Regions from separate parts of the Terrabacter sp. 05T424 genome, predicted to be linked through region 1. Evidence: predicted binding sites of a transcription regulator. Region 1 holds the regulator's gene; the other holds the start of a gene.
What was found. The regulator LexA, encoded in region 1, represses DNA repair genes until DNA is damaged. The targets are predictions, from matches to a motif close to TCGAACANNTGTTCGA.
Positions count from the first base shown of each region.

Region 1 (7,562 bases):
TGCCTGCGACAGCCGGAAGGCGGTCGCCCCGTCGGCCCCACTCGTCACGGTCGCCGAACGGTCGGCGCCGTCGATGAGGGACATCTCGCCGAAGTAGTCGCCCGTCGACAGTTGGGAGATCCGCTTGCCGTCCACGTCCACCTCGGCCGTTCCGTGGATGAGCATGAGCATCCCGCCGCCGACGTCGCCCTGGCGAACGAACGGGACTCCCGGCCCCACCTCGACGGTCGAGCCCCGGGCGATCATCTCCTCGACGAGGTCGTCCGGCAGCTCGCAGAAGAGCTCCACGGCGCACAGTGAGTCCTTCAAGCTCATCGGCCCTCCTCATCACAGGTGGCGGTCAGATTCCGCCCCTCCGACGGTAGCCCCAGGTGCGGGTCGCGTGGTCCGAAACCCCGAAGCGCGCGAGCCGACGTGCGCGCCACCCGTCTTCATGGGAGCGCGACATGACGCAGCACATCCTTGCCCGGCACCACCTCCGTGACACACGCTTCGTATCGTGACAAACCGGACGGTCGTGGATGAGCAGTCGGACCAGGCGCAGCGGCGCTACGACGTGCTCGGCCGCGCGCCGGGCCGCGAGCTGCAAGCCCTCGTCGACATCGCGGCGCAGCTGTGCGCGGTCCCCACGGCCGCCATCAACCTCATCACCTCGACCGAGCAGCAGCAGATCGCCACCACCGGCTTCGAGCCGTCGATCTGCGCGCGCGAGGACTCGATGTGCGCGGCCGTGCTCGAGCACACCGACCGGGTCGTGGTGCCCAACGCAAGCGTCGACGAACGCTTCCGTGACAACCCGTTCGTCACGGGGATCCTGGGCGACGTCCGGTTCTACGCCTCCGCTCCCCTCACGACCCCGGAGGGCGTGATCGTCGGTCGGCTGTGCGTGTTCGACGACGTGCCCCGTGAGCTCGACGAGGCGCAGGAAGAGGCCCTGGTCGCCATCGCCGAGCGCGTCGTCGACGTGCTCGAGCTGCGCCTGCGCACGCGCGAGCTCGAGGACTCGTTGGCCGCTCTCACCCAGACCCGCGACGAGCTGCACCGCTCCAACGAGGCACTGTCGGTCTTCGCGGGCCAGGTGAGCCACGACCTTCGGACGCCCCTCACCGCGATCATGGCGAGCACCGAGATGCTCGGCCAGCAGGAGGCCGTCGTCGCGGACCAGTGGTCCGGGCGCCTCGTGGCCACGGCGTTCCGTTCCGCCACGCGCATGGCCGGCATGATCGAGCAGATCCTCGCCCACGCCCGTGTCGGCGCCGAGCTGCACAAGTCGCCGACCGACCTTCGCACCGTGCTCGACTCGGTGCTCGAGGACCTCGCCCCGACGCTGTCTGCGCGACGAGCCTCCGTCGAGGTCGGCGACCTCCCGAGCATCCCGGCCGACGCCCAGCAGCTCTACTCCGTGCTCCTCAACATCGTCTCCAACGCGATCAAGTACGCCCGCCCCGACGTTCCGCCGGCCATCGCCGTCACCGCCGACCAGTACGGCCGGTCGTGGCGGATCTGGGTGCGCGACAACGGCATCGGCATCGCCCCGGCCGATCGCCAGCGGGTGTTCGACCTCTTCCACCGGGTCGAGACCTCGGTCGACGGCAGTGGCATCGGGCTGGCGACCGTCAAGCGCATCATCGAGGCGCACGGCGGATCCATCGGGATCAGCCAAGCTGACGGACCCGGCACCGTCGTGTGGTTCGAGCTCCCGGCCGCCGACGACTCTGACGGCGGCCGCGAGTCCTGACCGGCCTCTGTGCCCGCGCAAGCACCAGCCAGGCGACCCCGAACGCCGCGGGCGCACGGAGGTCGATGAACCCGGCCTCGACGAGCAGCAGCACGAACGTCGAGGCCGCAGTTCCGTCGTCCATCGAGCGCAGGAACGACGTGGAGCCTGCCGCCACACCGCCGTCGAGCACCACCGCCGCGGCGAGCACGCCGATCTCGACCAGAGCCGCAAGGGCTGACCAGCGCAACCGCTCCCTGACCGTGCTCGTCGGAGGGCCTTGACGGACCGGTCCCGAGAGCCCTACCGGGCCGCCCGCCCCGCCCGCCCCGAGTGGCCCGTCCGGCTCGGCACGGTGCGGCACGGGAGGCGGCGCGCCCAGCTCGTCGACGGGGCCGCGCACCGGGTCGCTCCTCGGCTGCAGCCCGGACCTGCTCAGGGCCACGGCCAGCGTGACCCCGAACCCCACGACACCCAAGAGCACAGGTGACGACACAGCGATGAGCGCAGCGTCCGCCGCTGCACCCGGGCCGCAGCCGACCCAGGCGATGAGAATCGCTGGAACCGCCGGCAGCACCGCGCTGCCCAGGCACGCCCGGGCGACGAGGGCGTCCCTGCGCTCGCGGGCCTGTCCGGGCACCCATCGCGCCATCCGACGCGGTGTGGCTGGGCCCGGCGTGAGGGGCCTGCTCACGGCACGAGCCTCGGCCACCGCAGCGGGTCGGAACCGAGGCTGGGCCCGGTGGTGGTGCAGGCTCGCTCGTCGGCACCCTGCACGATGCGCAGCTCGGGGCGGCCGGCCGCGACGGCCACCAGGTTGTGCGCGCTGTCGGTGCCCGCCCGCAGGTAGTCCGAGTGGCCCGCCGACGTTCGGCCCGCATCGACGAAGGCCGCGCGGGGCCGCATCCAGTGGTTGCAGCCCGAGCCCGGATGCTTGAGCGCGAACGTCGAGAGCCGCAGGGCGCCGCCGACCTCGGCCGGGCGCGTGCCGTGCACCATCCAGCCGTAGCTGAACACGTCGTCGCCGACAGCGCCCAGCACGTTGAGCGCACCCGGCTTCAGCGCGGTCTGCGCGATGTCGGTGAACGGCAGTCCGGGAGCCCCGAAGACCGCGACGTCGTCGATCGAGCTGGTGCGCAGGCTGGCGAACCCGGCCAGCGTGGCGCCGTAGGAGTGCGCCCACACCGTCTGGTGCGCAGGTCGGTCACGGGCGGTCTCGAGCCCGGTGACGAAGTCCGCGAGGGCTGCTGCGTTGTCGCGGGCAAGCTTGGCGTTGAGGACGTTCCGGTCGATGGACGACGTGATCTCGTGCACCTGGGGCGCGTCGTAGCCCATCCACGTGACGACCGCGACATCATCCCCCCGTGCGATCGCCCGTGCCTCGGAGCGCATCCGGACGAACGTGTCGTCGTAGCGCCGCAGGTCGGCACCGACCATGGTCGAGAGGCCGCCCACGAAGGTGACGACGTGCTCGGCCCGGTCGACGTCTCCCACAGCGACGACGGCCCTCAGGTCAGGCTCGCGAGCGTCCAGCAGGAGAAGCCGTCGCGGCGCCCCGTCACGGCGGGCGAGCACGTCACGCACCGCGCGTATGCCGTCCAGCTGTTCCTGCGCCCGCGTCCGCTCGGCGGCGTTCCAGGGAGAGCCCCGGCGCCGCGCGTCGCGAGCACGAGCGGTCGCCGTGCGCTCCGCGCGGTCGAGGAGGATCAGGTTCGCCTCCTGGCGCGCGGCCGCCGGCACCCCGTCGCGAGGACCGACCCACTCAGGCTGCTCGCGGAGAGCCTGACGTCGCTCCTCGTCGGTGAGGGACCGCCACCACGCCGCCGACGCGAACACGCCGGCGGCCGTCGGGGGCGGCGCCGGCAGGTCGCTTCCGTCGAGGACAGCCGCCCCGGAGGCCGATCCAGCCGCCGGGCCGCCTGCTGCCGCGAGAGAGGTGGCTCCTCGCGCCGCGGCCAGCAGCGCGCGGTGCAGGTCTTCGTCGGTCCGGGTGGCCGCGCGCCGGGCCTGCTGCAGGCAGGCGTCGACCTCGGCCCTGAGCAGGTCGTCGAGGCGCGCCCGGTGCGCCTCCCCGACAGGGTCGCCGAGAGAGGCTCGCACCGGGAGGAACAGGCGACCGTCGTCGTCGACCCAAGCACCCTCGTCAGACGCTCGGTGGTCGGCGCGCCCGATCAGGTCGAGTGCACCCTGCAGGCGTTGGGCGGCGTGGGCCACGGCGTTCCCTGCCACCGCGATGCTGCTCGCGAGCTGTCCCAGCCCGGCCACCACGGTGCCGTAGCGGTCGGCCGCGGCGCTCGAGCCGGCACCGCTCCACCGAGGCGCGGCCGACCGGCGCCACAGCACCAACTCGGCCAGGACGACGAGCCGGGATCGGCGCTGCTCCAGACGCCGGCTCACCTCGAGCAGCAGCTGCGGCCGGCCGGCACGGATGTCGCGCACGGTCAGGCCCGAGCCCACGACCGCGGCGCTCACCGTGTGCCGTCGACGGGGTCGCCTTGGGCGGCGCCAGGCAGGGTCGCCTGCAGGGCTTGCCGGGCCACCTGTTCGACGGCGTCGTAGCCGTCGGCGGCGAGGCTGACGCGACGCCCGAGCTCGCGGAGCTCCCACTGGGCCGTCGACAGCCTCGCCTGCCAGGCAGCCGCCACCTGTGGCAGTCCCGACGCGCAGCGACCCCCCGGAAGAGCCGTTGCCACCGGCCGGAGGTCGTCGGCCACCCCGAGCCGCCGCACCTGCCCTAGCACCTCCTCGATGGTGACGGCGCTGGCTCGCAGCGCCGCCGTGTCGATCTCGTATCTCATCCCTGCTCCCTTCCCGAGGCCAGCCACGCTAGGTCGCGGACGCCGGGTCCGGCTGGCGTCATCCACAGGCTCCGGGCGGCCGGTCGTGACACAGCAGAACGCCGCACCCCTCCTCAGGGGTGCGGCGTCCGGGCGGTCACGACGGGGTCGAAGCGCCGTTACCGCCAGCCGCTGGAGGTGGAGCCAACGCGGCCGATGGGGCGGGTCGAGAGAAGCGGGAGCGAGCCAGGCGGCATACGCACGGAAGCCACGAGCCAGGGAGCTCCCGGTGTCAGCGACCCGGGACGACGAGCTGCTGCCCGACGTGGATCTCGGTGGTGCTGAGGCTGTTGGCGACCTGGAGCTCGACGACACCGTCGGCGACGGACAGCTGCGGCAGCTCGCGCGCCGCGATGCCCGACAGCGTCTGACCCGAGGTGACGGTGACCGTGTGGGAGCCGGACGATGCCGAGGCGAGCTGACCGGCCAGTCCGACCGCCAGCAGCGAGACGACCGCCGCGACCAGGATCGAGACCACGAGCCGGCCGAACCGTGTCAGGCGCAGGGGCGGCTGGGCGGCCCGTGCGGCGCGGACGGCCTCGCGCCCGGTGGGCACGAGCACGAGGTGCGGACGGGCCGGCGGCTGCGTGGTCTGCGGCTGACGAACGGCCTCGAGGACGATGGCGCTCATGGTGACCTCCCCTTGCTCCTGAACTGGCGAACGTGTGTTCGATAGAACGTCTGTACGAGTTGTAGCACGTATGTTCGAGGAAGTCGAGACACGCATCGAACAGGTGTTTGGCAACTGTGTTCGAACCTCGTTACTCTTTCCTCACACCACACACCTCACCAGCCACCACTGACACTGGCCCCCGAGCGGCCCTCGACCTCTCCTCGCGCAGTTCTCGAGCCAGGTTCAGCACACGGTCTGACGAGCCGACGAAGGGGATCACCATGGGCGTGACCGAGCTTCCCGATCGCGAGACCGGCGACGGACTGACCGTGCGTCAGCGGCGCGTGCTCGAGGTGATCCGCAACTCCGTCGACCGCAGGGGCTACCCGCCGAGCATGCGCGAGATCGGCGACGCCGTCGGCCTGGCGAGCCCCTCGAGCGTCTCCCACCAGCTCAACGCCCTGGTGGCCAAGGGCTACCTGCGCCGCGACCCCAACCGCCCGCGCGCCCTCGAGATCGTCTCGCCGGATGCGACGGCCGAAGAGGTCGGCTACCGCAGCGGCGACCACTACGACACCGAGACCGGCTCCGGCGACGCCCGTCCCGAGGCGTCCTACGTGCCCGTTCTCGGGCAGATCGCGGCAGGCGTCCCGATCACGGCCGAGGAGGTCGTCGAGGACGTCTTCCCGCTGCCGAAGCAGCTCGTCGGCGAAGGCGACCTCTTCCTCCTCAAGGTCAACGGCGACTCCATGGTCGACGCCGCCATCTGCGACGGCGACTGGGTCGTCGTGCGCCAGCAGCAGCACGCCGACAACGGCGACGTCGTCGCGGCGATGCTCGACAACGAGGCCACGGTGAAGACGTTCAAGCGCGTCGACGGGCACGTCTGGCTGATGCCGCACAACGAGGACTTCTCCCCCATCGACGGCGACGACGCGACGATCCTCGGCAAGGTCACCGCCGTCCTGCGCCGAATCTGACGCGCGGGGTCGCCCGCGGCGACGCGACCCCGCTCCAGCAGGCGTATCGCCACGGCGGCCGCCACACTCTGACGAGTGAGTCCTGCAGAGGAGACCGCCATGGCATCCGGGCGCACCCGCGACGTCGTCTACACCTACCGCTACCTGCGGGGCGCGATGATCGCCCTGCTGCTCATGCTCCTGCTGTCGGTGGGCTACGAGTGGTGGTGGGAGACCGAACACAGCTGCTGGCTCGGCTCGATCAGCGCCTACTACTACACGCCCGCGCGGACGGTCTTCGTCGGCTCCCTCTGCGCCCTCGGCGCGAGCCTCATCGCGTACAAGGGGCACTCGTCCGAGGAGGACGTGCTGCTCAACTTCTCCGGCTTCATGGCGTTCGTCGTCGCCATGGTGCCGACCGTCCCCGACGACCGCTGCGGGCCGAACGCCTACACGCAGACGCCCGCCGAGATCGCCGCGGCGGTGCGCAACAACATCTGGTCGCTCGTCGTCGTCGCGGTGATCGCGGCCGTCATCGTCGCGGCGCTCAAACGAGGCGCGATGCGGCGCGATGCCTCCGCGCGCCCGACGACGCGGTCGGTGCTGGTGACCCTGGCCTGCGCAGGCGTGCTGCTGGTGGAGCTCACCCTGTTCCTCGTCCTGCGCGACCGTTTCATCGCCCTGAGCCACGGCATCGCCGCGGGCACCATGGTGGCCGGGGTCATCGCCGTCATGGTGTTCAGCGCACTGCGCACCGAGGAGCGCCACCGGGCGGCCGGCGACGACGACGGGCGCGGCTACCGCCGCATCTACCTCGCCATCGCGGTCGCGCTCACGGTCGCGCTCGCCGCGACGGTCGTCGCGGCGCTGACGGTCCAGGGCTTCGCCCACCTCGTCCTCGTCGCCGAGGTCATCGTCATCGTGCTGTTCGCGACCTACTGGGGCGTCCAGACCAAGGAGCTGTGGGACCTCGGCGAGGTCTCCGCCGACGAGGCACGCGACCTCGGGGCCCGTGCCGAGTAGCCCCTCCGCGGCTCACGACAGGGGCGTGGGGTCGCCGAGGGCCCCGAGCCACCACGTGCCCGCATCGCCGTACTCCGCCCGCTCTTCTGTCGTCATCGTGGCCACGACCCGCAGCCAGGACTCGGCGCGCGCGAGCCGCCCCAGGTGCAGGGCCGCGGGCAGCGCCTGCCGGAGCCGGGTCGAGGGAACGACGTCGCTCCAGACCTCGAGTCCCGCGTCGGCCACCCGTCGCACTCGCGGGTCGTCGGGCCCCGCCTCGAAGCGGTGCAGGAGCACGTTGAGCGGGATGAACAGGGCGGTGAGGGGGTGCGCGAGCACCGCGTCGCCGAAGTCGAAGAAGCGCATCCCCGCTGGCGTGGCAAAGACGTTGTTGGCGTGCAGGTCGTTGTGCACGAGGTTCACGCCCAGGCCGA
Region 1 covers NZ_JBFTLB010000007.1:48,247-55,808, forward strand. The annotation lists gene AC1DE0_RS14795 (Crp/Fnr family transcriptional regulator) at 1-315, opposite strand, end outside; gene AC1DE0_RS14800 (sensor histidine kinase) at 500-1,738, shown strand; gene AC1DE0_RS14805 (hypothetical protein) at 1,656-2,411, opposite strand; gene AC1DE0_RS14810 (alpha/beta hydrolase) at 2,408-4,189, opposite strand; gene AC1DE0_RS14815 (hypothetical protein) at 4,186-4,515, opposite strand; gene AC1DE0_RS14820 (LysM peptidoglycan-binding domain-containing protein) at 4,787-5,185, opposite strand; gene lexA (transcriptional repressor LexA) at 5,449-6,147, shown strand; gene AC1DE0_RS14830 (hypothetical protein) at 6,247-7,149, shown strand; gene AC1DE0_RS14835 (aminoglycoside phosphotransferase family protein) at 7,162-7,562, opposite strand, start outside.

Region 2 (7,562 bases), on a different contig from region 1:
CCGTCCTTGACAACGGTGCCGACGGTCCAACCGCGTACGCCGGCGGCGCGGCGGGCGCCGAGGTCCCAGAGCACGGTGAGCAGGCCGAAGAAGACGAGGAAGTAGAGGCCCGACCACTTCACACCGGCCGACAGGCCCAGCATGATCCCCGCGACCCAACGCCACGGCCGCCAACCGAGCCACGGGCCCAGCCACGACATGGCAGCGCGGGGCCGGTCACCGACCCTGCTGGCGAGGACCTCGCGCGCCTTGTCGCGGTCGATGAGCAGGGCACCGAACGCGGCGAGCCCGAAGAACATGACGAAGATGTCGAGCAGCCCGGTGCGCGAGTGGACGAAGTGGTGGCCCTCGAAGGCGAGCAGGGCTGCGGCGACCGTGCCGAGCAGGTCGGAGCGGAAGAGGCGGCGCGCGATGCGGCCGAGCATGAAGATCGAGATGGTGCCGGCCAGTGCGACCGCGAAGCGCCACCCGAAGGAGTTGAGGATGCCGAACGGCACCTCGCCCCAGCCGATCAGCCACTTGCCGACCGGCGGGTGCACGACGAAGTCGCCCTCAGTGCCGTAGATGAACGGGTCGTTCGCGGTGAAGTGCTGGTCGACCTGTGAGGCGTCCTGGAGGACCTGGTCGTTCTTCATCTCGAACCAGTACAGGACCATCGACCAGCCCTGCTTGACGTAGTACGTCTCGTCGAAGACCAGCTTGTGCGGTGCCCCGAGGTGCCAGAACCGCATGAAGCCGCTGACGAGCGTGAAGAAGAGTGGCCCCGCCCAGCCGAGCCACGCGAGCCGGCCGGCGGTGCGGCGGGTGAGGCGGAAGTCGTCGGCCGGGTCTCCGAGCAGGCGCGCGCGCACCTGTCTGGCCGAGTTCATGGGCGCCATCGTATGCAGTGCGGCTGAGTCGGCCGCACTCCGCCGCGAGAGGCATGCGGCAGGGGCATCAGAAGGGTGGTGGGTCAGGGTCGGCAGAGCGGTGGTCGTCGCCGCCTCGCCGCCCGGTGGCATCGTCAAGGTTGCCCCCGGCTCCGGCCCCGGCCCCGGCGCCGGCCTCGGTCGGCGGTGGGCTCGCAGCCGATGCCGGCGGGAGGTCTCGCGGTCGGAGCCCGTCGAGCCAGTCCTTGGGCAGCGTGACGTAGGTGCGGCCTGCGGCAGTGCGCCACGTGACCCTGCCCTCGTCGTCTCGCTGTGCCTTCCACCAGCCGGCGGTACGCACGCGGTGGTGCTGGCGGTGCTTGTCGGTGAGGTTCGAGACGTCGGTGGGGCCGACCGGCCACGGGACGTCGTGGTCGAGATCGCACTGGCGTGCCTCGACGAGGCAGCCTGGACCACGACACACCCCGTCGACGGCGCGGACGTGCTCGACCATCGCACGGCTGGGTCGGTAGCCCTTGCGGGAGAGCGCCAGGGCCGCGCCGGTGTCGATGTCGGCGAGGAGGGTCTGCCAGACAGACCCCTCGGCGGTCATCATCTCGCGGGCCTGCTGCGCACCGACCCAGCCGTAGCCGGGAAGCTCACAGGGCGAGTTGTCGAGGCCGACGGCCGTCATGAACGGCACGACCAAGAAGACCCGACCCGCCGGCACGGGAGTGGTGCGCGCGAAGCCGTCGTCGTCGGGCCAGCCGTGGATGGCCACACCGGTCAGGTAGTCGGCGCGCAGCTCGTCGAGCGAACGAGGGTCGCCCTGAGCGCGTGCAGCGCGCGCTGCGGCGTCGGCGCGGTCCATCGCGGCGGCGATCTTGTCGGCGTCGTTGATGACGGTGAGGCAGCCGGTGCCGTCGTTGAAGACCTGCGCGTGGGCGCCGATGCGCTCGCGGGCCGACCGTCGTCGAGCCGCCTGCTCGTGATCGGCGGCGAGGACGGCGCGCCGCAGTCGCCGGCGGAACAGGGCGTTGGGCAGGCCGGCCCCGTCGCGCGTAGGGGCGAGGACGGTGCGCGCGATCCCATCGGCGGCCTCGTCGTCGAGGGCCCGGGTCTCACTCACGATCTCGCAGGCGCGCCAGAGCGGGGTCGCCCCCTCGCGGACCTGACGGCGAAGAAAGGCAGTGCGCGCCGGTGAGCCCGTGGCCAGCTCGAGACGAAGGGCCACTGTGCCCTGTGCCAAACCGGTCGCCGTGGCCACCTCGAGGGCGACGACCTCGGCGGCCGACAGAGGCGTGCGATCGACCCACGACTGGGAGTGCCGCGCCGACAGCTCGCCGAGGGCGACGGCATACATGCGGGCGAGAGCCCTCAACTGGTGGTCGTCGACGAGGCCCCTGATGCGCTCGCCGCCCTCGAACCAGCCGAGCTCGGCGTCCATCAGGGCCTCGAACGCTGCCGCGGACTCCTCTGAGTCGGCGACCTCGACACCCTCGGCCGCGGCTGCTGATGCCGGCCCGCCGAGATCGCGCATCAGCCCGGCGACGACCGACTGCACAGAACGCTGCACGTGCTCGGTCCGACTCCCGCGGAGCGTCACGACCAACCCATGTTCGAGCAGTGACGGTGCGTCAGTCGTGAACGGCATCAGATCCCCCTGACCTCTATTCGAACAGGTGTTCGGGTCGAAGTCAAGGTCTGGTGACACCGAGTTCGCTTCTATGACAAGCGGACTCGCCGCACCGCCTCAGAGCGAGACGCCCCGCGCCCGCAGCATCGAGTAGCCCACGAACGCGACGATGTCGAGGATCGAGTGGCACACCACGAGCGGCATGACGCGGCGCGTGCGCACGAAGACGAGGCCGAGCACGAGGCCCATGACGATGTTGCCGGCGAAGCCCCCGAAGCCCTGGTAGAGGTGGTACGACCCGCGGATCAGGGCCGACAGCCCGATGACCAGCGGCCAGGACCAGCCCGTCTGGCGCCACCGCGTGAACAGGTAGCCGACCATGATGACCTCTTCGAGCACCGCGTTCTCGATGGCCGCAAGAACGAGCACGGGCGCCGACCACCACACGGCCTCGAGGTTGGCCGCCGACACCTGGGTGTTGATGCCGATCGCCTTGGCGAAGAAGTAGAAGCCGAGGCCCGGGATGCCGATGAGGGCGGCGAGACCCGCGCCACGGGTGAGGTCGCGCGCCGGCTCGCGTCGGTCGAGTCCGACGAAGTGGCCGGCCCGCACGTGGCCTGCCGGTCGGCGCACGTGGTTGAGCAGGTAGAGCGCCAGGGCGACGGCGACCAGCGGGAGCACGATCCCGGCGAGCTGGTAGGCGAGGTCGAGCCACGGGCGTCCGGGCGTCGCAGACTGGTTCATCGCCGTCGTCTGCTGCGACAGGGGCACCGGCCGTGTCAGCTTCTCGATGATGCTGAGGATGGCGTACACGGCCGACGAGCCGAGGCTGACCCCGAGCACCAGCACGGTCTCGCGCCGCAGGCCGCTCCGCCCGCCCGCCTCGGTGACCGGCGCGGGGTCTCGCTCCGAGGGTGCGATCAGCCCGGCGAACCGTCCGCGCGGGGCGGGAGCAGTGGTCACCATGGTGCCAGCGTAACTTCGCGTGACCCGGTTCTCGCCTGAGCCGTATGCCGTCGGCGGACCTCGGCGTAGCGTCGGTGCATGTCGATGCTCTCGGGCTGGCGGCGGGGCTCGCACGCCGCCGACGGCTTCGAGTACCCGACCTACACCGAGGGTGAGGGGCCGGGCGTGATCGTCATGCACGAGAGCCCCGGGCTCACCCCCGAGGTGGTGCGCTTCGGCCGGGAGGTCGTCGATGCCGGCTTCACCGTGGTCATGCCGCACTTCTTCGGCCCCGCCCACCGGGCCCCGTACGCGCTCGAGGCCGCCCACGTGATCCCTCGCCTGTGCATCGGGCGGGAGTTCACGACCGTCGCGACCGGGCGCACCACCCCGGTCGCGACGTGGCTGCGCAGCCTGGCGCGCCGCGTCCACGACGAGGCGGGTGGAGTGGGCGTCGGCGCGGTCGGCATGTGCTTCACGGGAGGCTTCGCGCTGGCAATGATGATCGACCCCGTCGTCGTCGCGCCCGTCGTGGCGCAGCCGGCGGTGCCCGTGCCCCTCACTCCCCGGCGCGCCGCCGACATCGGCCTCGACCCGGGCGACCTTGCGGCAGTGCGCGATCGGGTGCGCGGCGGGTGCCCGGTGCTCGGCGTCCGCTACCGCAACGACTGGGCGACGGGTACGCGCTTCGAGACCTTGACGGACCACCTCGGCGACGGCTTCCTCCGCGTGGAGCTCGAGGGCGCCGGCCACGCCACGCTGACGGGGGAGCGACACCCGGACGCTGTGGACGCGGTCATCCACTTCCTGACGGAGCGCCTGCAGCCGGCGGACTGAAGCGATGTGATGGGGGCATCGACGTCGTAAACGCTTGGCGCCCAAGCCGGTCGGCGGCATACGTTCTCCGCATGTCCTCCACCCTGCGTGCCGCCCTTCGCTCCCGCCTCACGATCGCGATGCGCGAGCGCGACCGTGCCGCCACGGCGGCGCTGCGCAACGCGGTGGCCGCCATCGAGAACGCGGAGGCCGTGCCGGTGGTCGAGCGCCCGGCGGTCAGCACGTCCGCCGACGTCGCGGGCGCGGCGGTGGGCGTCGGGGCGACCGAGGCGGAGCGGCTGGTCCTGGGTGCGGAAGCCGAACGGCATCTCCTCGCGGCAGAGGTCGCCGCGCTCGTCGAGGCCGAGGAGGCGTATGCCGCGGTCGGGGACGTGTCGCGCGCCTCCGCTGCTGCGGCGGGAGCCGCCGTTCTGCGTGACGTCCTGGCCGAGCACCCCGGACCGGTCTGAGTGGTCGCTCGTCCACAGGCATCGGTGGACAAGCTGTGCGTCGATGCACGGCGCATGTGGACAAGCCGCCATCTCCTGTGGACGACACGCCGGCACCCTGTGGAGGCCGGAATTGTTTTCGCGAATCCCTTGCGGGCCCGCATCGCCGGGAGATACAAATCTCTCACGCACTCCTTCGGGAGAGCGGGACGGCTCGGAGACGAGGGTCCACACGGTGGGGCAACCCACCGCGGCAGCCGGGTGACGAGGCGGCCGGGACCGGAGGAGACGAGCAGTCGATCGGGAGCGTCACCATCGACCGATCAACCAGAAGGGCCCTTGAGACTCATACTCCCAAGGGCCCTTCGCCTTTGTCTGCGGTTTGCAGCGCCCTTGTGCTGCAAGCGGATCGGCGTCAGGCGGTCGCTTCAGCAGCCGGCCGCCACGGCGTGAGCCACGGCGTCTCGGGCCAGCCCTCACGTGCCGCGACGAGCTCGTACATCGTGGCGCCGTCGATGGTCTCGCGGATGATGTCGGCGTGTCCGGCGTGCCGCGCGAGCTCCTCGACGAGGTGCATCGCGACCCATCGCACCGACCACGCCTCGACGTCCTTCGGGAACCACGGGGCGTCGCGCGGCACGGGCACCGCGGCGCCCAGGTCGGCGCGCTGCAGGACGTCGCGGGTCACGTCGCCCTGCGCCAGGAGCGCGGCGAGGAGCGAGTCGAGGGTGTCGGCGTCGGTGACCCGGAAGTCGTCACCCCAGGACTGCGCCTGGTCCTCGACCGGCGTGTCCGGAGGGGTCGGCGCCTCGGGCGCCGCCGCCATCCGCTTGGTCCAGCCGCGCTCGCAGGTCGTGACGTGCTTGACCAGGCCCCCGATGCTCAGCGTGCCAGCGGTCGGGGCGAGCCGGATCTGCTCCTCGGTGAGGCCGAAGGTCGCGGCGACGAAGGCGTCGCGCTGCTGGTCGATGTAGGCGATGAGGCTCTCGCGCTCGTCGGCGACGGGTGGGACCTGTGCGGCCATGGGTTTCTCGCTCTCTGGGTGCGTGCGGGGTGATGGGCCGGCGCGTGCCGACCGTCGTGGTCGGAGGAGGGGTGGGTCAGTCGTCGCGGTGGGCGTAGAGGTCACGCAGCAGCGCGATCTCGGCGCCGTGGTGGATGAGCTCTCGGTTGATGTGGAGCACGAGCGTGGCCCGAGGGGCTTCGGCGAAAGGGCCCTCCGCCGGTCCGCAGGGCTCGGCCAGCCCGTCGGTGCCCCAGCCACGCACGCCGTCGAACCAGGCGGCATACGCCCTGTCGAGCTGGGCGAGCGCCTCGTCGGCCGTCTTCGCGTAACCGAAGGTGAGGTAGTCGGCCTCGGGCGCGTCGAAGTGGTCGTGGGCGCGTGCGCCGAGCACGCCGACGACGATGTGGGCCAGCCGCCACGCGATCGTCGTCACGGGCGTCGGCTCGGGCGCGGGGTAGGCCCAGTCGATCGTCATCTCGCCGGTGCCGCCCTGCATCTCGGTGCTGCCCTCGCCGCGGCGGTGGACGTTCCAGGCGCCGGGGGTGGGCTCCCAGAGGTACTCCTCGTCGGTCAGCCCGTCGAAGCGAGCACGCAGTTGGTGCTGCCAGTGCCACTCGGCCTGCTCGACGAGGGCCTCGTTCCAGTCGATCGTGGTGTGCATCGTCTGTGTCATGTCCTGATCGTCGCAGCCATATAGGACAGCTTCTGTCCGGAGAGACTGGAAGACTCGAGCCATGTCCACGACCAGCGACGGCAACGGCACGACGGCCCGGGTGCTGCGGCTGCTCGACCTGCTCCAGAGCCGCCCGGTCTGGAGCGGCACCGAGCTCGCCGAGCGGCTGGGCGTCACGACGCGCAGCGTCCGGCGCGACGTCGACCGGCTGCGCGAGCTCGGCTACCCCGTCAACGCGACCCATGGCGCGGGCGGCGGCTACCAGCTGGGCGCGGGGCGGCGCCTGCCGCCGTTGCTGCTCGACGACGACGAGGCGGTCGCGATCGCCGTGTGCCTGCGCCTGGCGGCGGGCGGCACCGTCGAGGGACTCGGGGAGGCCGCGGTGCGCACCCTGGCCAAGCTCGACCAGGTGCTGCCGGGGCGCCTGCGCTCACAGGTCGAGGCCATCCACGAGGCCACCGTCACCCTCGACAGCGGGGTCGCGCCCGTCGACGCCGCGACGCTACTGGTGCTGGCCCGCGCGTGCCGCGAGACCGAGCGCGTGAGCTTCGCGTATGCCGGCCCGCGCGGTTCCGGCGAACGCCGGGTCGAGCCCTACCGCCTCGTCGCGACGGGCCGTCGGTGGTACCTGCTGGCCTACGACCTCGACCGCGAGGACTGGCGCACGTTCCGGCTCGACCGGATGACTGATGCCGAGGCCCGTGGCTGGCGCTTCCGGCCGCGGGAGGACGCGCCCGACGCGGCAGAGCACGTTCGCAGGTCCATCTCGCGCGACGCGTACGACCACGTCTGCCGGGTGCGCATCCACGCGCCGAAGTCATTGGTGGACAAGCAGATCCCGGTCTCGGTCGGCACGGTCACCGCGGACGGCAGGACGCACTGCATCTTCGAGGCAGGCGGCAACCACCTCGGGTGGATGGCGATGCACCTCGGCGTGCTGCCCTGGGAGATGACGGTCCTCGACCCGCCCGAGCTGCGCGACATCATGCGCGAGCAGGCAGTCCGGATGATGAGGGCAGCCGACGCAGCACCGTGATGGCTCAGCCTCAGCCGGTGTTGCGCAGGCCCGCGGCGATGCCGTTGATCGTGAGCAGCAGCGCGCGCTGAACGTCGGTGTCCGGCTCGGCGTCGTCGGGCACGGCACGCGAGCGGGCGAGCAACGAGGTCTGGAGCGCGTGCAGCGGCGCAA
Region 2 covers NZ_JBFTLB010000004.1:340,437-347,998, reverse strand. The annotation lists gene AC1DE0_RS12095 (dolichyl-phosphate-mannose--protein mannosyltransferase) at 1-869, opposite strand, end outside; gene AC1DE0_RS12090 (HNH endonuclease signature motif containing protein) at 937-2,424, opposite strand; gene AC1DE0_RS12085 (CPBP family intramembrane glutamic endopeptidase) at 2,602-3,450, opposite strand; gene AC1DE0_RS12080 (dienelactone hydrolase family protein) at 3,529-4,266, shown strand; gene AC1DE0_RS12075 (hypothetical protein) at 4,338-4,715, shown strand; gene AC1DE0_RS12070 (DinB family protein) at 5,110-5,718, opposite strand; gene AC1DE0_RS12065 (DinB family protein) at 5,795-6,373, opposite strand; gene AC1DE0_RS12060 (helix-turn-helix transcriptional regulator) at 6,435-7,409, shown strand; gene ppc (phosphoenolpyruvate carboxylase) at 7,420-7,562, opposite strand, start outside.
Region 2: the regulator LexA is predicted to act here: its motif matches at 2,523-2,538, upstream of AC1DE0_RS12090 (HNH endonuclease signature motif containing protein).